4 regions of the Vibrio sp. Vb0667 genome follow, and region 1 is predicted to be linked to each of the others. Evidence: predicted binding sites of a transcription regulator. Region 1 holds the regulator's gene; each other region holds the start of a gene.

Region 1 (7,451 bases):
CGCATATCGTTGAAGCTGGTTCTGATTTCTTCTTGATGCCTTCTGAGTTTGAACCATGTGGCTTAAACCAAATCTATAGTATGGCTTATGGGACATTACCGATAGTACGCGGTGTTGGTGGCTTAAAGGACAGCGTTAGCGATTATGATGTAAACCCATCTGAAGCAACGGGGTTTGTTTTTTTCGAACCGACACCGCAGGCATTGTTGTTAACGATGCTAAGGGCACTGTTGCTCTACGCTCAAAACGAGCCTGAAGTGAATAAAGTACAGTTGCACGCGATGCAACGAGACTTTTGTTGGCAAAAGGCCGCAGAATCTTATTTGCAGCTTTACCACTCAGCGTTAGTTTGACTTAAAATTGTAACGAAAGGCACCTAATGAGGTGCCTTTATTATCTTGAGTAAGGGGAGTGTGGTAGGATGGCTTTTTACTCAATAGCACGATCTTTTTGATACTCAATATGACCCAGCCGCTACTTTTTCATAAAACCTATTTGCACCCTACTAGTAATGAGTGGGTTGTATTTGTGCACGGTGCTGGTGGTAGCTCTTCTATCTGGTTCAAGCAAATTAAAGCTTACAAGCAACACTTTAACTTATTGCTGATCGATTTAAGAGGTCATGGAAAGTCAAATCAGTTACTTAAAGAGCTCATTGCTAGCCGTTATACCTTTACGGAAGTTACCCAAGATATTTTGAAAGTATTGGACCATTTAAAGATCCAATCCGCTCATTTTGTCGGTATGTCGCTTGGTACTATTATTGTTCGAAACCTTGCTGAATTGTCATCAGAGCGCGTACGTTCGATGGTGCTCGGCGGTGCTGTCACAAGGCTTAACACTCGTTCTCAGATATTGGTGAAATTAGGTAGTTTTTGTAAGCATATCCTACCGTACATGTGGCTCTACAAACTGTTCGCTTATATTGTTATGCCTCAAAGAAGCCAACGAGAATCTCGCCACCTTTTTATTCGCGAAGCCAAGAAGCTTTGCCAAAAAGAATTTAAACGTTGGTTTATTCTTGCCGCTGATGTAAATCCGTTAATGAAATATTTTAAAGATCGAGAGTTACCCATTCCGACTCTTTACTTAATGGGCGACAGGGATTACATGTTTATTAAACCTGTCAAAGAAATGGTTGCAGCGCATAAGCTCAGCATTCTACGAGAAATCCCGAATTGTGGTCATGTATGCAATGTAGAGCGTCCAGAAGACTTCAATCAACACTCCATCGAGTTTATTAAACAGCAAGCTGTATGTGCTTAAAACTGAGTGCATCCACTGAATAGGAGAGCCGCTATAGCTCTCCTAGTTGATATCCACATTGCCAACATGCACCAAATTGCCCTTCGTTTATTTCATGACATTTTGGGCATTGCCAATCTTGATACTCATGCCTATCGGATTGTTTTCGATATGCTTTTACTATTTCTTCAGCTTTCATCTTTTGTGCAGTGTCAAAAAGCCACACATAAGGATCGGTATCATCACCAAACGGCAGTTCTCCTTTTAAGCCGAAAATACCTTCTCCGCGAACTTCACAGTAAATTTGTTCCACTTTAAGCAGCTCACATACAATGTGTGCTTCTGCTGGGTTTTTAGCGATAAATATTTTCATCAAAATACCCACTTCACCAATTACGAGTTTTGCTGACTTGGTGTCGGCCTTACTTTATTCATAACCCATTTAGTGATGATTGGAAATAGTCCCAATAGCGCAAAAGACGCTAATACTGCGGGTGAAACAATGCCCGATAGGCTTTCAATTGTTGCTAATTGAGTACCTGCATTCAGATATACGGCTGTGCCTGGCAGCATACCTATTTGGCTAGTGAGATAAAATCTACCTACAGACATCGGCGTTAAGCCCATCAGTAAGTTGATTAGAAAGAAAGGGAATACAGGGATTAGACGCAAGGAAAATAGATAAAAAGCTCCGTCTTTTTCGACACCTTGATTAATTGCGTTGAGTTTATTTCCGAATTTGTTTTGTACCCAGTCACGCAATAAGTATCGGCTGCTCAAGAAGGCCAGTGTTGCCCCCATAGTGCTAGCGAAAGAAACCAGTAGCAAGCTTGTCCAAAAACCAAATAAGGCTGCACCAAGTAAGGTGACTACTGCCGCTCCTGGGATAGAAAAAGCGGTAATTGCAATGTAGGTAAAAAAGTAAATCGCAGCCGAGAATACAAAATTCTGATCGATGTATGTAGTTAGTGCTTCTTGTTGGGCTTTTGCATTCTCTAAGGTTAAATACTGGCCAAAGTTAATACCTAAAAAGACGATAGCCGCTAGTAGGATGAGACCTAAAATCAGTTTCTTATTCATAATTTTGATTCCAATTTGGGATATATGTAATAAGACAGTAGGAAAACCGAAAAAATTTCACAAAAAAACCGCAGATTAGACTGCGGTTTTACAAGATAGTTTTTAGGCCGACTTTTATTGGAGGCCGTTCATCAACTCATCTCGGCGAGCTTGAGGTACCACACTCCAATGAGTGCCGTTGATAGCACCTTCTAGTGCCCATAGCAACTCAATGTTGACGGTTGCAGAGTGCGTATCTCTTATCGCTTTATAGGCGTTAAGCGCACCTTCCTCTTCAAGCTTCTCTACGGATTCGATGCCGGCTTTTTTTAGCATGCGCTCGGTAGCCAGTCGTAAGTTAGGCAAATCTTTCAAACGGTTAGGCTTTGTACTTGCTTGCTGTTCTTTCTCAAGCTTTGCCTTTTTCAATGATTGATTCGCTACTTCGATTAAGCGTTCGCTTGATTCCCATAAATCGCTGGAAATAGCGTAGTACTTTGTAACGACTGGGAAGCCACGTTTTTTATAAACGTAAGGCTTTAGCCCTTGTTTCTCGAAGTCAGATGAAGTTTTTTGGTCTGCTCTGATATGAAGCTGATTGTTTACCACTAGTGCAAACATTGTTTCATCAGCGAATAGTCCGAAGCCACCAAACATTGAGCGCGACTTGATATTACCAAGTGCCTCAAATAGCTTCATAGAGTCTTTGAGTATCGGTTTATCCATGTTTTGTTATCTCGGTGTAATTAATATTACGCCACCAAAAGTCAGGTCCGAGAGAGTAGCAAACATGCGTAAAAACAATGTCATTACAGAGTAAAGTCATTGCTTACACACTTGCCATCGGTAACCCCGCTACCTTCCATATCGTAATATGGTTCAGGCCGGAGGCTTTGCGTCCCACTCTTTCGAATGGTTTGCCCTGTGCGTGACACAATGAGCATACTTCTTATATTGAATTAACATCACGGTTTAGCGTTAAAAGTGTGATTTTGGTTCAATAAAAATGATAGATTGAATGCTCTATTTTGCATATGGAAAGGTGCAAATTGGCCTTTGAAAAGGAGTTCTTAATATATATTACATTTATATAAAACAGGGAGTTAACGTTAGTCAATTGTTATTAGAGCAGTGTGAAGTATTAGAGAATGCTTAATTTTCCCAAAAAAATAAGCGCCCCTGTAGAGCGCTTATTTAACACGGTTAAATACAGTGAAATTTAGTTCATTTTTTTCACAGTATTTCGAATTACAAGCTCAGGTTGCATTTCGAAAATTCGTTTTTCGTGTTCTTTATCTTTGATACGCTCAAGTAGAATTTCGAATGCATTTTTACCAACACGACGTTTAGGTTGGTGGATAGTCGTTAGCGGTGGAGAGAAGTATTCCGCAAGCTCGATGTTGTCGTAGCCGATCACTGAAATATCTTCAGGAATTTTGATCCCGTTTTGTTGCAAGCGGCTCATTAGGCCTAGAGCCATTGTGTCGTTAAAACAGAATACCGCCGTCGGGCGCTTGTCCATTGCGGTAATTTTATCTGCAACTAATACGGCCGTATCACATTCAAAGTTACCTTCAAGGATCCAGTCTTCATTTACAGCTAGGTTCGCTTCGCTCATTGCGCGACGGAAACCTGCAATGCGCTCTTGGCAAGCAAGCTTTTCAAAATGACCGCTTAGACAAGCGATATCCGTATGACCATTGTCAATCAGATGTTTGGTTGCAATGTAGCCACCTTCTTCTGAGTTATCCATGATCTTGTCTGCTTGTGAGCTCTCTGGGCCCCAATCCATGACCACTTTAGGAATGTCCGCATGACGGTCAAGCATCTCTTTTAGTTCTTCGGTTAAGTCAGAACACATCACAAGGATGCCATCAACGCGCTTTTCAGCCAGCATACGAATGTAATCGCGTTGTTTTTCGTAAATCCCGCCTGTGTTACATAAAATCAGAGTATAGCCTTGGCGGTAACAGTAGCTCTCAACGCCATCAATCACTTCTGAGAAAAATAGGTTAGTTGATTGAGTTACTAACATGCCAATCGTACGAGTTGAGTTGCATTTTAGGCTGCGTGCAACGGCACTTGGCGCGTAATTCAGCTCGTCAACGGCTTTCATTACTTTTTCTTGCGTTGCTTCTGCAACGAAACGCGTTTTATTGATAACGTGCGAAACTGTCGTAGTGGAAACGCCGGCTAAGCGAGCAACGTCTTTTATCGTGGCCATAAATGGTGTCCTGTATCGAGCTACTGAAATATGTCGTATTGGATGTACCTGATGCTCTAGTGGTTTCACACCTAGCAATCTAAAATTGGCGCTAAGTGTCTCGGCAGCGGTTGATCCAAGTGCGACAAAAGGGTGCGTAGCAGCATCGGTCGATGAATTTTATCTTTTTTCTATCTGATGAGAAATTGCCATCAACCTGTTAAGAAAACACAAAAACCGCTATATTTCAGCGGTTTACATATAAATCATATTTAATCGTTTGCGCTCACATTTTAGCCCTATGTGGACTGACTAGCAATGTTTTCAGCAAGAGATTTGTGTATTTGAAGTCACATTTTGACTGCTAAATAACCAAGCGTCTTTGCGCTAAGTTAAGGCAAACGAATATTATACCCAAGTTACTTACAATTGGTCACTTTCAGGCATACAGGAAGCCCGATAGGCAGGCTCCCTAAAAATAGGCGGCAATTATTCACCAAGAAGGTAGGCGCTGTCTAGTTTACAAAATGCAACTAATAGTTTCGCGACACTCGAGTAAAATCCAAATTCGTCGAATTTTTTACATTTGTCTGAAAACTGAGGTAACCAAGACATCAATTGTTGCTGGATAAAGTCGTTTTGTTTAACGAAGGCTTCTTCCATGTGTTTTTCTTGTTCAAGCTCGTTTGAGCGGATAATCATGTTCCCGAGAAAGTCGAGCTCAACGGCTAAGTGATCCGCAGGTTCCTTTAGGTTTTCGTCTACTTGAACGCCAAATTCAGCCATCAACTTTTCCATTTCCTCAGCTGGCTTGTCATTCAGTAAACCTGATTCACCAATGTACATGGATGCGTAAGGAAGAGCGCCGTATTTTTCTGTCTTCAAAAACAGTTCACAAAAGTCAGCTGCAAGCTCTAGTTGTGCATCTTCACGATCTTGTAACCGATTCAATGCATCAACTAGGCTATCAACAGCTGGTTTCAGCGACTCATTTTCACCTAAACCTGCGAGAAAACTGCGAATTTCAACACTGTGATAGGCTTCCAATTCTTTCTCTGTTAGTTCTTTTGCGAACAAGCTCGAAAACCACCAGTAAATTTCAGCGCGTTTTTCATTAAAAGCTTTCACTTCTTGCATTTTGGGCTCCTGAATGATGCTTCAAGTCATGCATCACAAAGTCAATTAGGGATATCCCCTAAGTGTAATCAATTAAAATGAATAGCAGTAACTATAATTGTTATGTTTTATGGTCAAAAATGACCGTTTATTAATAGCAATGGGCAAGCTTGTTTTGAATCAATAAAAACGCTAAATCTTGCGTTTTAATGTATCTATGACTAGAAATGTTACTAGTTATGAATAGAATACGTCTTGGATAATAAGAAGACAGAAAAGTGGTGTAAATGAGCTATCACGTATTAGTCGTAGAAGATGATGTTGTAACTCGTAGTAAGCTTGCGGGGTATTTCCAAAATGAGGGCTACCAAGTCAGCGAAGCAGAGAGTGGCGCAGAAATGCGTGAAGTTTTGCAAGCGGGCGATGTAGACCTGATCATGCTGGATATTAACCTGCCTGGTGAAGACGGCCTGATGCTTACTCGTGAGTTACGTAGCCAATCGGATATTGGTATCATATTAGTAACAGGACGCACGGATAGCATTGATAAAATCGTAGGCCTAGAAATGGGTGCTGACGATTATGTGACAAAACCTTTTGAACTGAGAGAGCTGTTAGTTCGCGTTAAAAACTTGCTGTGGCGTATTTCAGCAGCGCGCAGTGGCAGCTCGAAAGCGAATGAAACCAGTGAAGAGCACATTGTGCGCTTTGGGGAGTGGACATTCGACATTCAACGTCGCGCACTTAGCCGCAACGGTGAGCCAGTAAAACTAACTAAAGCAGAGTATGAACTTTTGGTGGCATTATCGTCTTACCCTAACCAGGTGTTAAGTCGTGAGCGTATTTTGAACATGATCAGCCATCGAGTGGATGCGCCGAATGACCGCACCATTGATGTTCTTATTCGACGTATGCGCGCAAAAATGGAGTTCGATCCTAAGAACCCACAAATTTTTGTAACGGTACACGGCGAGGGCTATATGTTTGCTGGTGACTAGTTTGAACATAACTCAATCGTAAAAAGAAAAAGGAGAGCTTCGGCTCTCCTTTTTTGTGGCTTCAAGATAATACTAGTTTGCTTCAACCATTGGTGTTTGGCCGACAGTATCACGCAACCTTTGCCAAATACTGCCCAAGTACTCATGCCAATAAAGCTCTGTTTGTTCTAAGTAACGCGCTTTAGGTGAGTATTTATCCCAAGGTTGACTTATCTCGCTAATAGCTAAGAAGTTGGTCGGGGCTGGGATTGGTTTAATGCCTGCTGCGTTGAACTCATACAATGCACGGCTCATGTGACTCGCAGAAGTGACTAACACAATTTCCTTTTGTTGAACGAATGCAGCCGCTTGACGCGCCTCTTCCCACGTATCTTTCGCATCTTCTAATAAAATGATATCGGATTTCGCGACTCCCAACGCAAGGGCAACGTTCGCCATCATTCGCGCGTGGCTAATTTCAGATCCGCCAGCATAGCCGGATAAGATTAATTTCGCGCCTGGATACATTCTTAAAATACGAATGCCCTCAGTTAAGCGCATTAATGCTGCACGGCTTAACTGCGAGGTGGGTGGAATTTCGTCATCGATAACATGACCATTCCCTAAAACCATCACGTAGTCGATGGTGCCAGAAACTGGCAAAAAGGCTTTATGCTCTCGCTCTAACGGCATAAGAAGCTTGGTTGAAACAGGCTGGAAGGCAACAAGAAAAATGCCAACAAAAGAGAATAGAACAACGAAGCAGCCAGTTTTACGTTTTGTAGTAAAACTAATGAGAGCAAGACCCAACAAGCCTATCAGCAGCAATGCCGGAAGGGGCATAAGCATGG
Region 2 (7,451 bases), on a different contig from region 1:
CGACCGCGGTGATATTGCAGAAAGCAACGCAACAGCGAATGCTCTGGGCAAAGTGCCAATCAGTTCACTCAAGAGCTACTTTGGCCACACACTAGGCGCGTGTGGCGCAATTGAAGCGTGGCTAGGTTTAGAAATGATGCACACAGGCTGGTTCAACCCAACGCTCAACCTAGAAAACCTCGACGAGCAATGTGGCGATTTAGACTACATCGCCGGACAAGGCCGAGAACTGGACGTGAAATATTTGATGAGTAACAACTTCGCCTTTGGCGGCATCAACACCTCCATCATCTTTAAAAAGGTGTAATGCCCTTAGTAAATGCAAAAGCGCTGGTTAACCAGCGCTTTTTTGTTGGTTGCCTATCAGGTTCATATATCACGCTGTAACGGCAAACAAGACATTACCATTCCGCGATACAAAGGCGACTTTTAACACCACGAATTTGTAATCCCATCGCTTCAAAGACATGCTCAAAATCTTGACAAGATGCAGGCACATTAGGTAGCGACAATGAAGCCTCGGTAAAAAACGTCCGACTCAAATTATCCGTCTCTCCCCAAGCTAACTGCCACCAATCCAAAATTCGCGGCTTGGATGCGTTTAATCGATAGCTAGCAGGAATACGATCACGCTTGTTTAGGTTTTCAACCTTAGATGTTGGTAGTAAGTTCCACTTATCATTGTTGGGCCAATAAGCAAATGGCAAACAGTGATCAACGTGATACTCATTTCGTAATTTGCTTCCACTCCATACACTGACAATGTCGCAATGGCTGAGCTTCAACTGTTCAATTCTCTTTCGCACGACTCGCGTATCATGGTCTTTATCAATCCAGACCAAACAATCATGATACGTTTGCAGTGGAATACCCCGCTCTTGATTAGACCGAAATCGTTGCATTTCCATAATCCATTGGTTGACCACCAGCGGCTCAATCCAAGAGTTATACAATCGAAAACAATCCCAAAGGCTTTCATCCAACACAAACAGCCCATAACCTTCGAGGAACTCGCTATCCACAACAATTGAACGTTTTGGCTTCTTAGCTGAACGAATCATTTCAAAGTAAGGGTTTGATTTATCACCTTGATAGGTAAAAGTGACGGGACCATCTTTTATGGTTTTTAAGCTGTCTTTTATCGCTTTATCAAGCGCCACTGCATCTTCACCAAAAAATGTCGTGCCTATAGCAAGATCATCAGGACTTAAATGGGAAAGTCTGCCCCAGCCATCGGGCTTTATAAAACCTAGCCCTTTAGACGAGTTCGAGCTTTGCTGGATGTTCTCTTTATCGATTAAACGCTTAAATTGACGAATCCAATATAAGCCAACTAATCCTAATGGGATTGCAACTTTACCTTCGCTGCGATCAACCACTGCACCAGAATGAGCGTCTGCAATACGTAGTAAAGTACGTAGTAGTGCGAGCTTATAGGTAGCCGATTTGGAATCATTGACGATAATGTGGCGAACCTTATTCAGCTCACCGGAACCATCATCAGGCAAAGACATCACTACAGTTTGCCAAGATACACCCGTTCGCTTTAACTGATCGTCATCGAGAGATACGTTTCTCACCATTAAAGCGCTATTCTTTGCAAACTTTTCGAGCTCTTCAACCGATACGGGATAAGCTTTACGACCGTCAGAAAAGTCACCGTGACGAAGGCTAATCACCAATCGACCATTAGGCGCTAACAAATTTGCAAGTTTGCGAAATGCACGTTCACGGTGCGTAGGCGCAAGGTGCATCCATACCGCACTGACAAGAATTAAATCGAAGCGAAAGCCAAGATTAATGGTTTTCTCAAGCTTAGGTAATGCATCTTCAAGCCAAGTAACGGAATCGCCACAGTAAGACTTACCAAGCCTTAGAAGTGCTTGAGCAGGCTCAATCGCAACAACTTCACACCCATGCTCAGCCATCCATTTCGCGTCTCGACCAGAGCCCGCGCCAACATCTAACACACGATCTCCAGCCTGGGGCCAGAAGACTCTCCAACTCGCGTGGACATCCTCAAACTGGATCGATGTGTATTGCTTCGCGAAAGAGTCGGCGTGTCGGTCATAAAAGTTAGAAGTGGCAGGCATAAAGGTTAACGAAAGGTAATTAATATGCGTCCATATTAATTGCTAGAAATTGCAATGGCTAGAATGCCATTCAAAAGTTGTAGATAGAGTGGCAATTACAGCCAAAAACCTAAAAACGACAAAGCCCCGACAACTCAAAGAGTTATCGAGGCTTTTGAATAAATGGCACGCCCTATTGGATTCGAACCAATGACCACATCCTTAGAAGGGACGTGCTCTATCCAGCTGAGCTAAGGGCGCGCTACAGGGACAGGATTATACGAGTTCAAACGGGTAAATCAACGGGTTTTCATAACATTCTGATCTGAATGCCTAAAAAAAGTCCATTAAAACGCTTAATGTTCAAAAACACCACAAAGCAAACGTTTGCGTATGGATGTTAATAAGAAATTCTGCGACAATGCGCCGCAGATAATCTGCCTTCTTAATTTATAAGGAAAGTCATGACTGCTCAAAATATAGACGGAACTCTCATTTCCCAAACTGTTCGATCCGAAGTGGCTGCACGTGTTAAAGCACGTGTTGAAGCTGGGCTACGTGCTCCTGGTTTAGCAGTGGTTCTAGTTGGTGAAGATCCTGCTTCTCAGGTTTATGTCGGTAGCAAACGCCGCGCATGTGAAGAAGTTGGGTTTGTTTCTAAGTCTTTTGACCTTCCTGCGTCTAGCTCAGAAGAAGAGTTACTAGCTCTGATTGATGAATTAAACAACGATGATGAAATTGACGGCATTCTAGTGCAATTACCCCTTCCTGCAGGCATAGACACAACACATGTTTTAGAGCGCATTCACCCAGAGAAGGACGTGGATGGCTTCCACCCTTATAACGTTGGCCGTCTTGCGCAACGTATTCCAAAGCTTCGCTCTTGCACGCCAAAGGGCATCATTACCCTACTCGACCGTTACAACATTGAGCTACGTGGTAAACATGCGGTTGTGGTTGGTGCATCAAACATTGTTGGTCGTCCAATGACACTTGAGCTGCTGCTTGCGGGCTGCACAACAACAACATGTCACCGTTTTACCAAAGACCTAGAGAGTCATGTGCGTCAAGCTGACGTTGTCGTGGTTGCGGTTGGTAAGCCTAACTTCATCCCTGGTGAGTGGATTAAAAAAGGCGCAGTGGTGGTCGATGTCGGTATTAACCGTCTTGACTCAGGCAAACTAGTTGGCGACGTGGAATACGACAAAGCACGTGAAAGTGCGAGCTTTATTACTCCTGTTCCTGGTGGCGTTGGCCCAATGACCGTCGCAAGTTTAATTGAGAACACGATGCTCGCTTGCGAACAGTTCCACACAGACAAATAACGTAAAACTTCAGATACGAAAAAGGCTCCGCAAGGAGCCTTTTTGCTAATTGTTGATATCTATTTCAATTACAGACTTAAAATCACGCCCGCAATCGAAGCGCTCATTAAGTTCGCCATGACACCAGCGATAATCGCACGGAAACCATGCTTAGAAACAAATGCACGCTTTTCTGGTACCAAAGAGCCCAACCCACCAATCAGCATCGCCATGCTTGAGATGTTTGCAAAGCCACACAAAGCAAACGTCACGATTGCTTGTGAGTGTTCACTAAGTTGAGACTTCACTTCTGCAAGCTGGATGAAAGCGACGAACTCATTCACCACAATCTTGTTACCAATCAGCGAGCCTGCTGTGGTTGCCTCTTGCCATGGTATACCCAACAACCAAGCGACTGGCGCAAACACAAAACCTAGGATGAGCTCAAAACTTAAGGGGGTCCCAATAAGATCACCTATCCAGCCTAACATGCCGTTTAGCATTGCAATGACACTAATAAACGCCAGTAACGTACCACCGACCGATACAGCAATGCGTACACCCGCCATGGCACCATCGGCTAATGCTTCTACTACGTTGGTTGCACGTGGAATTTCAACTTGGCTAATGTCGATATCTGCTGCTTTATCCGTATCTTCTGGCATTAAAATTTTTGCCATCAACAAGCCGGCAGGTGCCGACATAAATGCAGCAGCAATAAGATAGTTGAGGTCGACACCCAGTGATGCGTAACCAACCAACGTTCCGCCAGCAACTGACGCTAAACCACCTGTCATAACTGCAAAGAACTGCGAGTCAGTCATGTGTTTTAGGTAAGGCTTTACCATTAATGGTGCTTCAATGGTACCAACAAAGATATTCGCCGTAGCAGACAAAGACTCAGCACGACCGATACCCAGCAGCTTTTGAATACCACCACCGATAAAGTTAATGATTTTTGGCATCACACCAATGTGATAAAGACCTGAGATAAGAGAGGAGAAGAAAACGATGATACCCAGAACATTGATCGCAAAGGTGAAGCCCCCTGTCGCCAAATTACCGAATAAAAACGCAATGCCCTCTTGACCATAGTTGATCAAATTCGACACAACACTGCTCACTGAATTCAGCGCATCTCTTCCTGCTGGTACATATAAAACCAACAACGCAAACAGTACCTGCAAAGCAAACGCAAACGACACCGTTCTCAGCTTTATATTTTTTCTATTTGTAGAAAGTAGCCATGCTAGGAATAGTATGGCTACGATACCAATAATTGAGTTCATAAAATGAATCCGACGGAAGGGGGATATGGAAGGCACCGGATTGTATAGCGGACTCAAAATGCTGCAAGTTGAGGATGTTAACAGTGTGAAAAGTTTAAGAGACCAATAACTGACCAATAAAATAACCACTTGAATTTATTGAAGATAAACGTTTGCTTATTTTAATTGTTTCCATATGGAAAATATGTTTCTGGTTCAGGAAAAATTTTTGTGAAGTGAATCACTTTATGTGTCGTTCTACAACGTCATTGATCCTGTTATTTAGGAATAGAGATGTAAGGTGCTAAACGTTGGTCCCAATGACAAGGGTTGCCGATCTTCTGTTTGATAAAGTTAATCACTGCGGATATTTTTTTTGGCATATGTTGGCGGCTTGGGTATACCGCATAAAACGGCATCGACTGGCTAGCTTTCCAGTCAGGTAACAGCTGTATTAACTTACCCGTTCTGAACTCATCACCCAGCAAGTAAGTGGCAAGGTAGGCAATACCCCAACCTGCAATAGCCGCATCCCGGACGGCTTCTGCCAGATCCACTGAATAGTTACCCGAGACTTTTACGTTCAATTCTTTCTGATCTTTGGTAAACGCCCACCCCGTATAGTCACGCTCCCAGCTTCTGTATATGAGGCAGTTGTGAGCAGATAGGTCATCCGGTTCTGTTGGCGTGTCATGTTTCAATAAGTAATCTGGCGATGCCGCAACAACAAACTGGCAATCCGTCAAACGCTGCGCAATGTAACCTTCAGGCAAATGCTCGTTGTTGGTTACCCATAAATCGAGCCCTTCGGCTAACATATCGACCTTATAGTCAAACAGATGTACTTCCACTTGAAGTTGAGGATACAGTTCGCGTAACTCTTGAATCGCTGGAATAATGTGTAAGGTACCAAATGATTGCGACAACCCAAGACGTACCAAACCTGCTACTTCATCCCGCTGGGTTTCCATCTCTAATGTGGCGCTGCTCACCGCTTGTACCACTTGCTCACAGTGATGAAAAAAGGTTTTCCCTGCCTCTGTCGGCGTAAAGCTTCGCGTAGTGCGTTGAACAAGCTTGATACCAAGAGACGCTTCTAACTGACTCAACTGTTTACTCACATGAGACACCGACACGCCTAAGCTCTTTGCAGCAGCTGTGAAGCTTTTGTGTTTAAGAAGAGCGGAGAAAATCACCATTTGTGCGGCACGTTCAGATAACACGCTTTACCTCGATTTGGTTATAGAAAAAACAAAGGGCTCCGAAGAGCCCTTGTATTGAAGACTGGATGCCAAATTGTTTGATGGCAGATCAGTATTTAATGCGGTCAGCCAAGTGACTCACAGCAAGTGCGAAGTAGTAAGAGCGGTTCCACTTCATCAATACGTTGTAGTTATTGTAAACCAGATACGTACGACCATTCTCGTCGTCCGGCATGATCAACCATGCTTTGATGTCTTCATCCAGTTTTGGCAACGGGCTACCGTCATATTTTGTGATACCTAATTGGCTCCACTCTTGAAGGTATTTGCCTTTTTCAGCCGTGCGCCCTTCTAGGCTGCGATCAATATTTTTAGGAACCTTAACTTGGCGACCCCAAGTATATTTATCATCCCAACCAGACTTGCTCAAATAGTTAGCGGTTGATGCAAACACGTCCGCTTCAGATTGCCATATGTCTTTTTTACCATCACCGTTGCCGTCAGCAGCAAAACGAAGGAAAGAGCTTGGCATAAACTGGCATTGACCCATCGCACCAGCCCATGAGCCTTTAAAGTTCTCTAGCTCAATATGGCCTTGATCGAGGATCTGAAGTGCCGACATGGTCTCTTTACGGAAAAACTCTTCACGACGGCCTTCAAATGCCATTGTGGATAGTGCATCAATCACTTTAAAGTTGCCGGTAAACTTACCAAAGTTACTTTCAACTCCCCAAAGTGCCACAATAAAGCGCGGGTGGACACCGTACTCATCGCCTATACGCTTTAGCTCAGTGTAATGCTCTTTGTAGAGTTGTCTGGCTTGCTTCACCTTCCATTCAGGCACCGCGCGAGGAATGTACTCATCCAATGTCAGTTTCTTTTCTGGTTGGTTTCGGTCCGCTTTTACTGCTCGGGGCTTGTACTCAACATTAGCAAAAGCAGCACTAATGACCTGCTCTGAGATACCTTTATCACGAGCTTCAGCACGCAGCTTATTCAAGTATTCATCAAAACCCTCGCTACTAGCAAAAGCCGAGGTACACATACCAACGCTAAGCATGGTAGCCAGTATTTTTTTCATATTGCCCTCCTTGAGCAAGGCAGAAATCCCAGATGAAAAACGATGACGTTATTCGCCTTTCTGCTGGGCTTTTTGTTCTTTGTACTTTTCTAATAGGTTCTCCGGCGGCGGTGGAACCTGAAGAAAGAAGCCATCATTTTGTAATGAAGCCTTCACTTTTTCGATATCAACTTGTGCCAATTTACGGCCATCAAGTTTAATCGTCATGACAGCGATAGGCTTACCGAACATCTGCATTAAGGTGTCAGGAACCTGTGAAAAATCATCCTTTTTCGGAATATAGAGATAAGTACCTTCTTTTTTCGAGCTTTTATAAATAGAACAAAGCATGACACGCCTTTTATGCTGATTTAGCCGCGTTGAGTGCGGATTAGGTTGAAAACGTCAAATTCTCGCAAACTTAATAGCAAATTTGAGATTAATTCACCTATTTGCCCACGAGAGAACTTGCTGCGTCAAAGGATGAAATATAACATGACATACCTAGTTTAAGGCAACGCTCTTTCAATAAAGGCAAGAAGTCC
Region 3 (7,451 bases), on a different contig from region 1:
GTCACGGTTAATAAATAGTTTTTGAACTGTTAATTGAGTTGATGTGCTACTGTTTTTATTATGTTTAATTGAAGTGGTGTTTTTGCAAAATATGTCTCCAATTATGAAAAAAAATCTAGAACCTTGTGCTTTCTCCATTAGTGTTTACTAGAATACTCGTTGGATAGTAGGTCGTTATAATTATTCAAATAGGCCTTGGCACCAACATCATTCACTATGGAGTTACCATGAGTAACCAAGCTGTAAATAAGGCACCATCATCGAAGCCGAGCGGGATGGAGCGCTTTTTAAACTTTATCGAGAGGACAGGTAACAAAATTCCTGATCCTGCGATTTTGTTCTTCTGGGCATTGATCATTACTTGGGCGGCGTCAGCACTTTTGTCGAATGTATCATTCGATCTTCCAAACCCTCGAACGGGCGAAGCTCTTACTATCACCAACTTACTTACGGGCGAAGCGCTAGCAAGTTTCCTTGCTAATATGGTGACGACGTTTACTGGCTTTGCGCCACTGGGTATCGTACTTGTCGCAATGCTAGGTGTGGGTGTTGCAGATTCTTCGGGTTTTATTACGACGGGTCTTAAGAAGATGCTGAACTTCACGCCAGCTAAGCTTCTTACTCCAATGCTTATTTTGGTTGCCATTGTATCGCATACTGCGGCAGATGCAGGCTATGTTCTGGTTATTCCTCTTGGCGGTATTATCTTCCATGCGGCAGGTCGTCACCCTCTAGCAGGTATTGCGGCAGCATTTGCAGGTGTATCTGGTGGCTTCTCTGCAAACTTTATCCCTTCAGGTATAGATCCACTACTAGCAGGCTTTACGCAAACTGCGGCGCAGGTTCTTGATCCTGAATACGTGGTTAACCCATTAGCGAACATCTTCTTTACTGGCCTATCTTCCATCATTATTGTAGCGATTGGTTGGTACGTGACAGAAAAAATCATTGAGCCTCGTTTGTCAAAAATGCCAATTGATGACGATGCGGAAACTGCGCCAAACCTAGGTTCATTTACTGAACTGGAATCAAAAGCATTCCGTTATGCAGGTTGGGCAATGATGGCGGGTATTGCTTTACTTGTTGCAGCGTTAATTCCAGAAACATCAGCACTACGCTCGCCTGAAGGTGAAATTACGGCCTTCTCAGCACCGATCATGAAGTCTATCGTTCCGCTGATCTTTATTCTGTTTATCATTCCTGGTTACGTTTACGGTAAAGTGTCTGGAACGTTCAAGACCAGCAACGACATTATCAAAGCGATGGCTGACACCATGTCAACCATGGGCGCATACATTGTAATGTCGTTCTTCTGTGCTCAGTTCTTATCTGCATTTGCTCAGTCAAACATCGGTACGATGCTAGCGTTGTATGGCGCAGAAGGCTTAAAAGCGATGAACCTACCAGGTGAAGTGACCATCATCGGTATGATCCTTCTAACCGCGTCTGTAAACCTACTTATTGGTTCGGCATCGGCAAAATGGGCTTTAATTGGTCCAATCTTAGTGCCAATGCTAATGGCGGTTGGTATCTCGCCTGAGCTGTCTCAAGCGGCTTACCGTGTGGGTGACTCTGTATCGAACATCATTTCGCCTCTAATGGTATTTTTCCCTCTTGTAGTGGTTTACTGTCAGCGTTATGTGAAGTCGGCTGGTATCGGTACGCTTGCGTCACTAATGATGCCATTCTCGATCGCAATGCTGATCGGTTGGTCTATCTTCCTAGTTGCTTATTGGATGGTAGGTATCCCGCTAGGCATTCAAGCTCCTTACACTTACACAATGTAAAAACGTGTAGGGTGTGAAAGCCGCTAATTGGCAGCCAAAAAGCGCAGGTCTTCGATCTGCGCTTTTTTGTTCTCGTAAAACGAACATCGATAGGTCTTGTAACTAGTTTTTTGGAGTTGCAGACTTTGTCCCGTGATGTGTTGCTGTAGTGAAACCGAAGTTGGTGATAAAATTCCTGACTTCAATCGTTTTTTGTTTCTTTGGAGCCTCCTTTGTCTAACCATCCGTTTACCCCTCAAGATGAATTGTTTATGCGCAGAGCGATGGAGCTTGCTGAGCAAGCAGAAGCTGAGGGGGAAGTACCTGTTGGCGCAGTGCTTGTCAAAGATGGTGAAATTATCGCTGAGGGGTGGAATCGCTCTATTGGTACTAATGACGCTACCGCACATGCTGAGATCCAAACGCTGCGTAAAGCAGGCCAAAAGCTAGAAAATTACCGCCTTCTGGATACGACGTTATATGTAACACTTGAGCCATGCCCAATGTGTGCCGGAGCCTTATTGCATAGCCGCGTTAAGCGGGTTGTTTTTGGAGCGCCAGATTTAAAAGCTGGAGCAGCAGGAACAGTGCTTAATTTGTTTGAAAGTCAAGCCGCTTACCATTACGCCTTAATTGAAAAGGGGCTGCTAGAAGATGAGTGCCGTACTCAGCTACAAGCGTTTTTTAAGCGCCGCCGAAAGGAAATTAAAGCGAAGAAGCAAGCACAAAAAGCATTAGAAAATGGAGAGAGCGAACAAGGTAGTAGGAGTAGTGAGGGCTAGCAAACACCTACAACGTGGTAGATGTTTGCTTGGACGCACTAGTGATTGACTAGATGTACAAAAACACGATTACGTGAACTTACTTTCTTTTTCATACATGTCAGTTTACGTTTACGTCGGATAGCAGCTACTGTGTTATTTAAACGCTTTGACTGCACTCTACGTCTTCTCATATTCAAAACCTCCTGCAGACAAGACTTATACCAGTAAAGTGCGGCTCATCGATGCTTGGCAATAGGCTCGATAATCGCACTAAACATTGTATGGTTTAAACGTTCTTCATTTGACTTCTGCATTGCACAGAGCCAGCAAACAATTTCAATACGATGCTTAATAATAGGAGTGACGTTATTTCGGCAGAGTGTAGCCGAAAGCGCCGCTTCATCAAGTGAGCTAAACCATGTGGTTGTAAAGTAATCTGTTACAAAGCAATCAGTTTTACTAACGATGAAGAAAAGGCGACCAACCAAAGGAATGGTTGAGTGTGGTTGGTGTCACTCAGAATATTGGAGTCTAGATAAGTTTTCGTTAGGACTCAACAAAAATGACGAGCTTCATAGGCTCGTCATTTTTTAGTTTACCGCGGGTTTATTCTTCAATGCTTTCTTGTTCGGTGTCTTCTTCAACCGTGACGTCAGAAGCGCCAGAGACTTGTTCTACGACGGTCTCTACTGCGCCCGATATCAAAATGTCGGGGTTGAGCGGCGGAATCACTTGCAAGTCATCGCTATTCTCATCAATCGCTGGCTGTTGGCTGACATGACCAATGATGGATTGGTAGTAACGTCGAATATTTTCTACGTAATTACGCGCTTCATCGCCTCTGGCGTACCCATAGCGAGTTTGGCTGTAATAGCGCTTCTGACGCAGTAAAGGCAGCCTATCTTTTACATCGGCCCAAGCGTTCGGATCGCCACCTTGTGCTTTGGTGAGTCGTCGTGCGTCCATCATGTGGCCGTAACCAATATTGTATGAAGCTAACGCAAACCATATTTTTTCATGCTCGTTGATGCTATCAGGCACGCGACCTACAATGCGACGTAAGTACTCGACACCACCACGAACAGATTGCTCAGGGTCTAAACGGTTTGTTACCCCGACGCTTTTCGCTGTTGGCAGAGTAAGCATCATCATCCCCCTAACACCCGTTGGCGATTTTGCTGTTGGTTTCCAATGTGACTCTTGATAAGCCAATGCTGCAATTAAGCGCCAGTCGAACTCTTCGCTGTATTTTTGGAATAAAGGTGCCCATTTAGGCAATTTGTCATCCAGAGCTCGAATGAATGCGCGAGTATCAACGTAGTCAAATGCTTCAATATGACCAATGTACTTTTCTTCGAGGGTGGACAGTTCTCCTGATTGTTTGATGTTACCGAAAAACTCTATCAGCATCGCATACAAACTTTCGTCTTCAGAGCGTCGAGTAAACCAAGATACTGGTTGATCTTCTGTAAGTTCAAACGCGAGCGCAAGATCGGGGTAAAGGCGTTGAGCAAGGGAAAGTTCCACCGAATCAGTCACAGTAAAACGTAACTCACCCGTCGATACGTATTTGAGTAAGTCTCTCGTGTCAGCATCACCAACAATTTCAAACTGAAGTTCTGGATACTGCTTCTTTAACGCTGTTAGGGTCGGAACATATTGCGATTGTTCAACGATCTTTAATGTTTGAGCGCCTGCATTTGTATCTTCGTCGGACTCGTCGTCTTTCGAGGCTTGGTATTCAATGAGTTGTTCGATATCACGTGGTCGAAGTTGCCCTTTTTTATATACCACTTGTTGGCTTACATAATAATAGGCAGGGCCTGGTCTAAATCGTTTGACTGCTTGTGACGTTTGATTTAAACCCGTAGCGATGATATCGATATCTCCTTTCTTAAGAGCAGGAAAAAGCTCAGCTTGGCGAAAGGCTGGTTTAATCTCGAGTTTGACGCCGAGCTGCTCCGCAAACTGACGCGCCAATTCGTAATCCAACCCTGCGGGACCATCGGGACCTATGTAGTAGGAAAGCTGATTGTTTAGCGTGCCAACACGAAGCACACCACGTTCTTGAATTTTTTCAAATTCACTTTTGGGCTCCGACTCAATCTGGCAAGCAGAGAGTAAAAGAACAGAAACTAAAATTAGAGCACTGCGCTTGAGCCGGTTGAAGTGACTTATTTGCATTGATAGGTACATCTTGGAAAATTTCTATTTGCCTTTATATCAAAGCGAGCTCATGGGGCAAAGTGAATCACACACTTATAACGTGACATTGTGTGTTTTATCGACATTTTAGTTGTAATTCAAATTTGACAAAAAAAATGACGCAAACGGTTGCTTTTGGTGTTACATCACAAAAACAATTACTATATAATGCGCTCGCAATGACGAGGTGGAATCGGCATAGGTTCGACAGGGCTTATTTTAAGTGTCTGAATTTATTCCAATATCACCTTAATCAATTGCATAAGAGACCTAAGCACATGAGAATTTTGCGTGGCTCCCCAGCTCTTTCTGAGTTTCGTGTTAATAAACTACTGGAACTTTGTCGTGAACAAGATCTGCCTGTAACTGGCATTTATGCCGAGTTTATGCACTTTGCCGATCTAAAGTCAGACCTTGATGACCAAGAGTTAGAAAAACTTGAAAAGTTACTAACTTACGGCCCAACCATCGAAGAGCATGAGCCTGAAGGTCTTCTACTTCTTGTCACGCCTCGTCCTGGCACTATCTCGCCTTGGTCTTCTAAATCTACCGATATCGCTGTTAACTGTGGTCTGGAGAAAGTGAAACGTCTAGAGCGTGGTACGGCTTATTATGTCGAATCTTCAGTTGTTCTCTCAGAAGCTCAAGCTGACGCTGTTAAAGCGTTAATTCACGACCGCATGATGGAAACAGTATTCACAGAATTTGAAGCCGCATCAGCATTATTTACTGTTGCAGAGCCTAAGCCTGTCGCACATGTTGATATCTTAGCTGGCGGTCGTCTTGCGCTTGAAGAGGCAAACGTTTCCCTTGGCTTGGCACTCGCAGAAGATGAAATTGATTACTTGGTAGAGAACTTTACTAAGCTTGGGCGTAACCCAAACGACATTGAATTGATGATGTTTGCTCAGGCGAACTCAGAGCATTGTCGCCACAAAATTTTTAACGCAGATTGGACTATCGACGGGGTAGATCAACCTAAGTCTTTGTTCAAAATGATCAAAAACACTTTTGAAACGACACCTGACTATGTGCTGTCTGCATACAAAGACAACGCAGCCGTTATGACTGGTTCTAAAGCGGGGCGTTTCTTCCCTGACCCTAAATCTCGTCAATACACGTACCACCATGAAGATACGCACATCTTGATGAAGGTAGAAACGCACAACCACCCAACGGCAATCTCTCCATGGCCGGGCGCATCGACTGGCTCAGGCGGTGAAATCCGTGACGAAGGCGCGACGGGCATCGGCGGTAAGCCAAAAGCGGGTCTGGTTGGTTTTACAACCTCTAACTTACGTATTCCTGGTTTTGAACAGCCATGGGAAACCGACTTCGGCAAGCCGGGTCGTATTGTGAATGCGTTAGACATCATGCTTGAAGGCCCTCTTGGCGGCGCGGCATTCAACAACGAATTTGGTCGTCCAAATCTATTGGGTTACTTCCGTACTTACGAAGAAAAAGTCACTTCTCATGCGGGTGAAGAAATTCGTGGTTACCACAAACCAATCATGATTGCTGGTGGTATGGGTAACATCCGCGATGAACACGTACAGAAGAAAGAGATTCCAGTGGGTGCGAGCCTAATCGTACTTGGTGGTCCGGCAATGAACATCGGTCTTGGTGGTGGTGCGGCATCTTCCATGGCATCTGGTCAGTCAGCAGAAGATCTGGACTTCGCTTCAGTACAGCGTGAAAACCCAGAGATGGAACGTCGCTGTCAGGAAGTGATCGACCGTTGTTGGCAGTTAGGCGACGACAACCCAATCGCATTTATCCATGATGTGGGTGCAGGCGGTATCTCTAACGCATTGCCTGAACTTGTCGACGACGGTGAGCGTGGCGGTAAGTTCCAATTACGCGATGTACCAAACGATGAGCCGGGCATGAGCCCACTGGAAATCTGGTGTAACGAATCACAGGAACGTTACGTTCTAGCGGTAGCGCCAGAAAACATGGAAGCATTCGACGCCATCTGTAAGCGTGAACGCGCACCGTATGCAGTGGTGGGTGTGGCGACAGAAGAGCGTCATCTAACGCTAGAAGATTCTCACTTCGACAATACGCCAATCGATATGCCAATGGATATCCTGCTTGGTAAGCCACCGAAGATGCACCGCGACGCAACCACACTAAAAGTGGAAAGCCCTGCCATTGTTCGTGATGGTATTGAGCTTAATGAAGCGGTGGATCGCGTACTTCGTCTTCCTGCTGTTGCAGAAAAAACATTCCTAATTACTATCGGTGACCGAACAGTAACGGGTCTGGTTGCTCGTGATCAAATGGTTGGTCCTTGGCAGGTACCAGTAGCAAACTGCGCAGTAACAGCGGCAAGCTACGACACTTACCATGGCGAAGCAATGTCGATGGGTGAGCGCACGCCAGTGGCATTACTAGACTTTGGAGCATCGGCTCGCCTAGCCGTTGGTGAGTCACTAACGAACATTGCGGCAACAGACATCGGTGATATTAAACACATTAAACTGTCTGCGAACTGGATGTCTCCAGCGGGTCACCCAGGTGAAGATGCGGGTCTTTACGAAGCAGTGAAAGCGGTTGGTGAAGAATTGTGTCCTGCGTTAGGTTTGACTATCCCAGTTGGTAAAGACTCCATGTCGATGAAAACCAAGTGGGAAGAAAACGGCGAGAGCAAAGAAGTCACTTCTCCACTGTCGTTAGTTATCACGGCATTTGGCCGTGTGGAAGACGTACGTAA
Region 4 (7,451 bases), on a different contig from region 1:
TCCATATTTATGAGCAAGCAGGTTTTAATGAAGTGGACCGTCGTTACAACTATTACCCAGCTAAATCGGGAAATGGTAAGGAAGACGCCATTATCATGAGTTACTTATTTTTGAGTTAGTTTTAGGCCGTTACTAATTACCTCATCAACACTTATGCTTTAAATGCGTATCCGGATTCGAGGCTTTTGAATATGTAATAATAATTTTTTGAATTTTTACATCTCTTTGTGTGGAGCTGGCTTTCCCTTGTTAGTTGCAGGTAAAGGCTGGTGAGCCGAGTAAATTCAGTTCATGTCTTTCCAGTTTGCTAGCACAGCGATAATAAGCGAGAATACCGCACAATATCGAATAGTAGATATGCTTGCCTATTTTGTGAGCATGAAAGTAATTTAGAAGATTAACTAATGTCAAATCCCCTTTTTTTAGGCGAAGTGTCTAAGCGCAGAACGTTCGCTATTATTTCTCACCCGGATGCGGGTAAAACCACCATTACTGAAAAAGTACTGTTATTCGGAAACGCGATCCAAAAAGCAGGTACGGTTAAAGGTCGTGGTAACGCACAGCACGCAAAATCAGACTGGATGGAAATGGAAAAGGAACGTGGTATCTCGGTTACTACTTCTGTAATGCAGTTCCCTTACAACGATTGTCTGGTAAACCTACTTGATACGCCTGGACACGAAGACTTCTCGGAAGATACTTACCGTACTCTAACGGCAGTTGACTCGTGTTTGATGGTTATCGATGCAGCGAAAGGTGTTGAGGACCGTACTCGTAAACTAATGGAAGTTACACGTCTACGTGACACGCCAATCGTAACCTTCATGAACAAACTTGACCGTGACGTTCGTGATCCAATGGAAGTATTGGATGAAGTAGAAAACGAATTGGGCATGATGTGTGCGCCAATCACATGGCCAATCGGCTGTGGTAAAGAGTTTAAAGGTGTTTACCACATTCACCGTGATGAAACGATTTTATACGAATCAGGTCACGGTCATGAGATTCAAGAAGTTCGAATCATCAAAGGTCTCGACAACCCAGAGCTTGATGAAAAAGTTGGTGCAGGCCTTGCGGAAAGTGTTCGAGAAGAGCTTGAGCTTGTCATGGGTGCTTGCCCTGAGTTTGATTTGGAAATGTTCTTAACAGGTGACCTGACGCCAGTTTACTTCGGTACTGCATTAGGTAACTTTGGTGTGGATCATATGCTAGACGGTCTAACTGAATGGGCTCCAGCGCCGAAAACTCGTCAAGCGGTTGAACGTGAAGTTGAAGCGACTGAAGAGAAGTTCTCTGGTTTCGTATTTAAGATCCAAGCGAATATGGACCCAAAACACCGCGACCGTATCGCATTCATGCGTATTGTATCGGGCACTTACACGCAAGGTATGAAGATGAACCACGTTCGTCTTGGCAAGCAAGTGAGTATCTCTGATGCAGTAACCTTTATGGCTGGTGACCGTGCACGTGCAGAACACGCTTACGCCGGTGACATCATTGGTCTACACAACCACGGCACTATTCAGATTGGTGATACCTTTACGCAAGGTGAATCACTGAAGTTCTCTGGTATTCCGAACTTCGCTCCGGAACTATTCCGTCGTATTCGCCTGAAAGATCCATTAAAGCAGAAGCAGCTTCTCAAAGGTTTGGTTCAGCTATCAGAAGAAGGTGCGGTACAGGTATTCCGTCCTCTACAGAACAACGATCTGATCGTTGGTGCCGTTGGTGTACTTCAGTTCGATGTTGTTGTGGCTCGTTTGAAATCTGAGTATAACGTTGAAGCGATTTATGAAGGCATTAACGTTGCAACTGCTCGTTGGGTTGAGTGTGGTGATGCGAAGAAACTGGATGAGTTCCAACGCAAGAATCAAGCGAACTTAGCATTGGATGGTGGTGATAACCTAACGTATATCGCCCCAACAATGGTTAACTTAAACTTGGCGAAAGAGCGTTTCCCTGACGTTGATTTCCGTGCGACGCGTGAGCACTAATTTGCGCGGTTAGGGTAAGCCTTAACGCAAACTAGATTTTAAAACGCCCTTGGCTATAAACTTAGCCAAGGGCGTTTTTATATAAGGATAAGATATGAATTGGTTTAAACGTGGGCTAAAGCGTTACGACAACTGGTGTAAAGAGATGGGGTTAACTCCCGATCAGAAACGCAGTTGCGTCCCATATCGAAAAGACCCAGCCCATCAAACTGAAGAGAAGAGTGAAGCCCAACCATCCTCTGATTTTCTGCCCGCAGATACAGATAAAAAGCGTCAAGATGAAGCTCTTTGATACGCACTGCCACTTTGATTTTGATGTGTTTCAAGATGACTTTGCACATCAACTTGAGCTTGCTCAAACGCAAGGCGTCGCAAGAATTTTGATTCCTTCCGTCGGTCCGCAAAACTGGGCTCGTATTCAAACTTTGGCAGAGCAACATGCCAATTTGTATTATGCGCTCGGCTTTCATCCGTATTTTCTTGAAGATAACGTTGAGCAGCACCTTACAGAGCTAGAAGGCTATCTAAATCAAAAAGGGCAGCAGTGCGTGGCAATAGGAGAGTGTGGTTTAGATTTTGCCATTGATGTTGATCCACAGTTGCAAGAAAAGATACTTGAAGTTCAATTTGAGCTGGCTAGACGCTTCGAACTCCCAGTTATTTTACATAGCCGAAAAGCGCACAATCGCCTCATTCAAATGGTGAAAGCGGCGAATCTCCCTAGAGGTGGTGTGCTACACGCTTTTTCTGGGAGTTATCAGCAAGCCATGGAGTGGGTCAAATTAGGTTTTTTTATCGGTGTAGGAGGAACGATTACCTACCCAAGAGCCAAGAAAACACGCGACGCAATTCAAAAATTACCACTCGAAAACCTAGTAATCGAAACAGACGCACCAGATATGCCTATACTTGGATATCAAGGGGAGTCAAATCACCCAGCCAAACTCATTCACGTCTTTAATGAGCTCGTAGAGTTGCATAACGGCCGAAAGCAATCGATTGCCTATCAACTGTGGAAAAATAGCAATTTTGCTTTCTCGATATGTGAATAAAATCTAAAGATGTGGTTTGAAATCGAAAACGTTTTCCTGCTTATTGTGAATTAACTCACAAAGCTGGTTGAATCAATCATGAATCTTATAGGAAAGTGTGAGGCTGGCATTACTTTAATTGATTCTGCATGAGTATAATTGCCCCCGCTTTATAGCTCCATTTTGTAACACGCCAATAAATAACTTATAAGGAAGTCATAAACTATGAGCCTGTTTATGAGCCTAATCGGTATGGTAGTGCTTCTTGCGATTGCAGTGGCATTTTCTAACAACCGAAAAGCTATCAACTTTAGAACTGTGGGTGGCGCATTCGCTATCCAATTCGCATTAGGTGCATTTGTTCTGTATGTACCTTGGGGCCGTGATCTACTAAACGGTTTCTCTTCAGGTGTTTCTAACGTTATCAACTACGGTAACGATGGTTCATCATTCCTGTTCGGTGGTCTTGTTTCTGACAAGATGTTCGAAGTATTCGGCGGCGGCGGTTTCATCTTCGCATTCCGTGTTCTTCCTACACTGATCTTCTTCTCTGCACTGATTTCAGTTCTTTACTACATTGGCGTTATGCAATGGGTTATCAAGATTCTTGGTGGCGCACTACAAAAAGCGCTAGGCACTTCTCGTGCGGAATCAATGTCAGCGGCAGCTAACATTTTCGTAGGTCAAACTGAGGCACCTCTAGTTGTTCGCCCATTCGTTCCAAAAATGACTCAATCAGAGCTATTCGCGGTAATGTGTGGTGGTCTAGCTTCTGTTGCTGGTGGTGTACTAGCTGGTTACGCATCTATGGGTGTTCCACTAGAGTACCTAGTTGCGGCATCATTCATGGCAGCACCAGGTGGTCTACTGTTCGCTAAAATCCTTCACCCAGAGACTGACCAGCCTCACGAAAGTATCGAAGAAGCGATGGACGGCGGTGACGACAAACCAGTTAACGTAATCGACGCAGCTGCGGGCGGTGCGGCTTCTGGTCTACAACTTGCGCTTAACGTAGGTGCAATGCTAATCGCATTCGTTGGTCTAATCGCGCTAATCAACGGTATGCTAGGTGGCATCGGTGGTTGGTTCGGCATGCCAGAACTAACACTAGAGCTAATCCTAGGTTACGCGTTCTCTCCACTAGCATTCCTAATCGGTGTTCCATGGGCAGAAGCTGTAACAGCTGGTTCATTCATCGGTCAGAAAATCGTAGTGAACGAATTCGTTGCTTACTTGAACTTCACACCATATCTAGGTGAAAACGCTCAAGTAATCGCGGCAACTGGTGAAGTAATGTCTGAGAAGACAACAGCTATCATCTCATTCGCACTATGTGGTTTCGCGAACCTTTCTTCTATCGCGATTCTACTTGGTGGTCTAGGTAGCCTTGCACCAAACCGTCGTAGTGACATCGCTCGCATGGGTGTTAAAGCAGTTCTTGCAGGTACGTTGTCTAACCTTATGGCAGCGACAATTGCAGGCTTCTGCTTAAGCCTTGCAGCACTATAATTAGAATCGGTTCTTAATATATAGACGCCGTTTTACATCATGCCCTGTAGCAAGAGATTGCTGCGGGGCATTTTTCGTTTTTCGGGCTCCAAAATTTCATCGGGTGTTTGCCTTAGTCGAGGTATTACGCAGTCAATGGAATAGGGGCTAGGAAATTTTGAGATACAAACCGTTTGCGCTCTATTTGGTGCTACAGTTTTGCGGTGAAACTCTATAATGTATTAATCACAGGATAGTGGTTAAGCTTGATTCTTAATCACGTAATGAATATTACATAATCGATGGGCAAATGAATTGCCCTGCAATATCAGATCTAATAGGCGTTTTGCTTTGTGATGTGATATTAAAGACACCGCAATCATAGATTGTTGTGCCATAGGCCAAACTGGTACTGTGCGGTGACAAGGATAGCAATTGGCATATGATAAATTTTCGCTGTATATGCCGAGTCTTCAGGGAACCAAGTCCGTTCATTAATAGACTGTTTAGCCATTTACTCACATTGTCTCGACTTGTTGATTATAGTTAAAGACGTGATGTAAGGCTGAGTAGTGAATTTTTTGAATATTGATCGGAGATAGAAATGAGCGATTTAAAAGCAGCAGCGCTACGTGCACTTAAACTTATGGACCTAACTACGTTGAATGACGATGACACTGATGCAAAAGTGATCTCACTATGTCATGACGCGAAAACAGCAGTAGGCAACACAGCTGCAATTTGTATTTACCCTCGCTTTATTCCTATTGCTAAGAAGACACTTCGTGAGCAAGGTACGCCAGAGGTTCGTATTGCAACAGTAACGAACTTCCCACATGGTAACGACGACATTGAAATCGCAGTTGCTGAAACAAAAGCGGCGGTTGCTTACGGTGCAGACGAAGTTGACGTAGTTTTTCCTTACCGCGCGCTAATGGCGGGTGATGAGAAAGTAGGCTTCGAACTAGTTAAGCAATGTAAAGAAGCTTGTGGTGACATTCTTCTTAAAGTGATCATCGAAACAGGTGAACTAAAAGAAGAAGCACTAATCAAGAAAGCATCTCAAATCTGTATTGAAGCAGGTGCTGACTTCATTAAAACTTCAACTGGTAAAGTGCCAGTAAACGCAACACCAGAATACGCTCGCATGATGCTTGAAGTTATTCGCGACATGGGTGTTGCAGAAACTGTTGGTTTCAAACCAGCAGGTGGTGTGCGCACTGCTGAAGACGCAGCAGCATACCTAGCAATGGCTGACGAAATCCTAGGTGACAACTGGGTTGATGCTCGTCACTACCGTTTTGGTGCGTCTAGCCTGCTAACCAACCTACTAAATACATTAGAAGTATCGGACGACGTCGCTGATCCAACAGCGTACTAATTCCAATAATACGTCTGAACGGTAGCACCTAAACGGGTGCTACCAAACCTCTTCTATCCTACTACAACCATGGCTCAAAAGAGCTTGGGAGGCACTAATGTATTTACCACAAGAAATCATTCGTAAAAAACGTGACGGTGAAGTACTTACCGCAGACGAAATCAACTTCTTTATTCAAGGCGTAGCGAACAACACGGTATCTGAAGGTCAGATTGCGGCGTTTGCTATGACGATTTTCTTTAATGAAATGACCATGGATGAGCGCATCGCCTTAACGTGTGCAATGCGTGATTCGGGCATGGTTATCGACTGGAGCCACATGAACTTCGGTGGTCCAATTGTCGACAAACACTCAACCGGTGGTGTGGGTGACGTAACTTCTTTAATGCTTGGCCCAATGGTGGCAGCGTGTGGCGGTTTCGTACCTATGATCTCTGGCCGCGGTCTTGGTCATACAGGCGGTACGCTGGATAAACTTGAATCTATCCCTGGTTACAACATTACGCCGAGCAACGATGTTTTTGGTCAAGTAACCAAAGACGCTGGTGTGGCGATCATCGGTCAAACTGGTGACCTTGCTCCTGCGGATAAGCGTGTTTACGCGACTCGTGATATTACCGCAACGGTAGACAATATCTCCCTGATTACGGCGTCGATCCTTTCTAAGAAACTGGCGGCGGGTCTGGAATCGCTAGTGATGGACGTAAAAGTGGGTTCAGGTGCATTTATGCCAACTTACGAAGCGTCTGAAGAGCTAGCAAAATCAATCGTTGCGGTAGCAAACGGTGCTGGCACTAAAACTACGGCAATTCTTACGGACATGAACCAAGTATTGGCGTCTTCAGCGGGTAACGCAGTGGAAGTTCGTGAAGCGGTTCGTTTCTTAACGGGTGAATACCGTAATCCTCGTCTACTTGAAGTGACCATGGCTTCATGTGCTGAAATGTTAGTACTTGGCAAGCTTGCTGAGAACACAGAAGACGCACGCGCAAAACTGATGGAAGTGCTGGATAACGGCAAAGCGGCTGAGTGCTTCGGCAAGATGGTTGCCGGTTTAGGCGGCCCTGCGGACTTCGTAGAAAACTACGACAACTACTTAGAAAAAGCAGCAATCATTAAGCCAGTTTACGCAACAGAAACGGGCATTGTCTCTGCAATGGATACACGTGCTATCGGCATGGCTGTGGTTGCTATGGGTGGTGGTCGTCGTGTTGCTACTGATGAAATCGACTACGCAGTTGGTTTCGACGAGTTCATCCGCCTAGGTGAGGTCGCAGACAGTGATAAACCTCTTGCGGTCATCCACGCTCGCACTGAAGAGCAATGGGAAGAAGCGGCAAAAGCACTGCGCAGTGCAATCAAAGTAGGTGGTGAATACACACCAACTCCAGAGGTTTACCGCCAAATTCGTGCAGAAGATATCTAATAGAACAAGTAATTACACAAGGCCTACTCAACCATAATAAAAAGCCGAGTGGGCCTAAGGAACGAGCAATGAAAAGAGCATTTATTTTAGTACTAGACTCATTCGGTATCGGTGCAACTGCCGATGCTAAA

Evidence for each region. Region 1 encodes PurR, which represses purine synthesis genes. Its sites were predicted from a motif close to TNANGNAAACGTTTNCNTNA; they were not measured.
Region 2: the regulator PurR is predicted to act here: its motif matches at 2,448-2,467, upstream of folD (bifunctional methylenetetrahydrofolate dehydrogenase/methenyltetrahydrofolate cyclohydrolase FolD).
Region 3: the regulator PurR is predicted to act here: its motif matches at 4,853-4,872, upstream of purL (phosphoribosylformylglycinamidine synthase).
Region 4: the regulator PurR is predicted to act here: its motif matches at 3,067-3,086, upstream of R8269_RS12315 (NupC/NupG family nucleoside CNT transporter).

The regions. Positions count from the first base shown of each region.
Region 1 is NZ_JAWPOL010000005.1:83,331-90,781, reverse strand. Features, by position in the region: gene glgA (glycogen synthase GlgA) at 1-353, shown strand, start outside; gene R8269_RS08460 (alpha/beta fold hydrolase) at 463-1,266, shown strand; gene R8269_RS08455 (DUF2007 domain-containing protein) at 1,298-1,618, opposite strand; gene R8269_RS08450 (TVP38/TMEM64 family protein) at 1,639-2,325, opposite strand; gene R8269_RS08445 (TfoX/Sxy family DNA transformation protein) at 2,440-3,030, opposite strand; cyclic di-GMP riboswitch class I at 3,147-3,236, opposite strand; gene purR (HTH-type transcriptional repressor PurR) at 3,524-4,528, opposite strand; gene torD (molecular chaperone TorD) at 4,997-5,644, opposite strand; gene torR (two-component system response regulator TorR) at 5,911-6,621, shown strand; gene elyC (envelope biogenesis factor ElyC) at 6,694-7,451, opposite strand, start outside.
Region 2 is NZ_JAWPOL010000028.1:29,791-37,241, reverse strand. Features, by position in the region: gene R8269_RS19170 (beta-ketoacyl-ACP synthase) at 1-307, shown strand, start outside; gene R8269_RS19165 (class I SAM-dependent methyltransferase) at 402-2,093, opposite strand; tRNA gene R8269_RS19160 (tRNA-Arg) at 2,257-2,333, opposite strand; gene folD (bifunctional methylenetetrahydrofolate dehydrogenase/methenyltetrahydrofolate cyclohydrolase FolD) at 2,537-3,397, shown strand; gene R8269_RS19150 (NupC/NupG family nucleoside CNT transporter) at 3,466-4,665, opposite strand; gene R8269_RS19145 (LysR family transcriptional regulator) at 4,923-5,867, opposite strand; gene R8269_RS19140 (lytic transglycosylase domain-containing protein) at 5,956-6,927, opposite strand; gene R8269_RS19135 (YcgL domain-containing protein) at 6,976-7,257, opposite strand.
Region 3 is NZ_JAWPOL010000012.1:75,741-83,191, reverse strand. Features, by position in the region: gene R8269_RS13380 (AbgT family transporter) at 228-1,787, shown strand; gene tadA (tRNA adenosine(34) deaminase TadA) at 2,039-2,548, shown strand; gene mltF (membrane-bound lytic murein transglycosylase MltF) at 3,137-4,714, opposite strand; gene purL (phosphoribosylformylglycinamidine synthase) at 5,014-7,451, shown strand, end outside.
Region 4 is NZ_JAWPOL010000010.1:95,484-102,934, reverse strand. Features, by position in the region: gene rimI (ribosomal protein S18-alanine N-acetyltransferase) at 1-119, shown strand, start outside; gene prfC (peptide chain release factor 3) at 405-1,994, shown strand; gene R8269_RS12325 (DUF5363 family protein) at 2,089-2,286, shown strand; gene R8269_RS12320 (TatD family hydrolase) at 2,273-3,046, shown strand; gene R8269_RS12315 (NupC/NupG family nucleoside CNT transporter) at 3,251-4,534, shown strand; gene R8269_RS12310 (hypothetical protein) at 4,893-5,027, opposite strand; gene deoC (deoxyribose-phosphate aldolase) at 5,118-5,894, shown strand; gene deoA (thymidine phosphorylase) at 5,992-7,320, shown strand; gene R8269_RS12295 (phosphopentomutase) at 7,389-7,451, shown strand, end outside.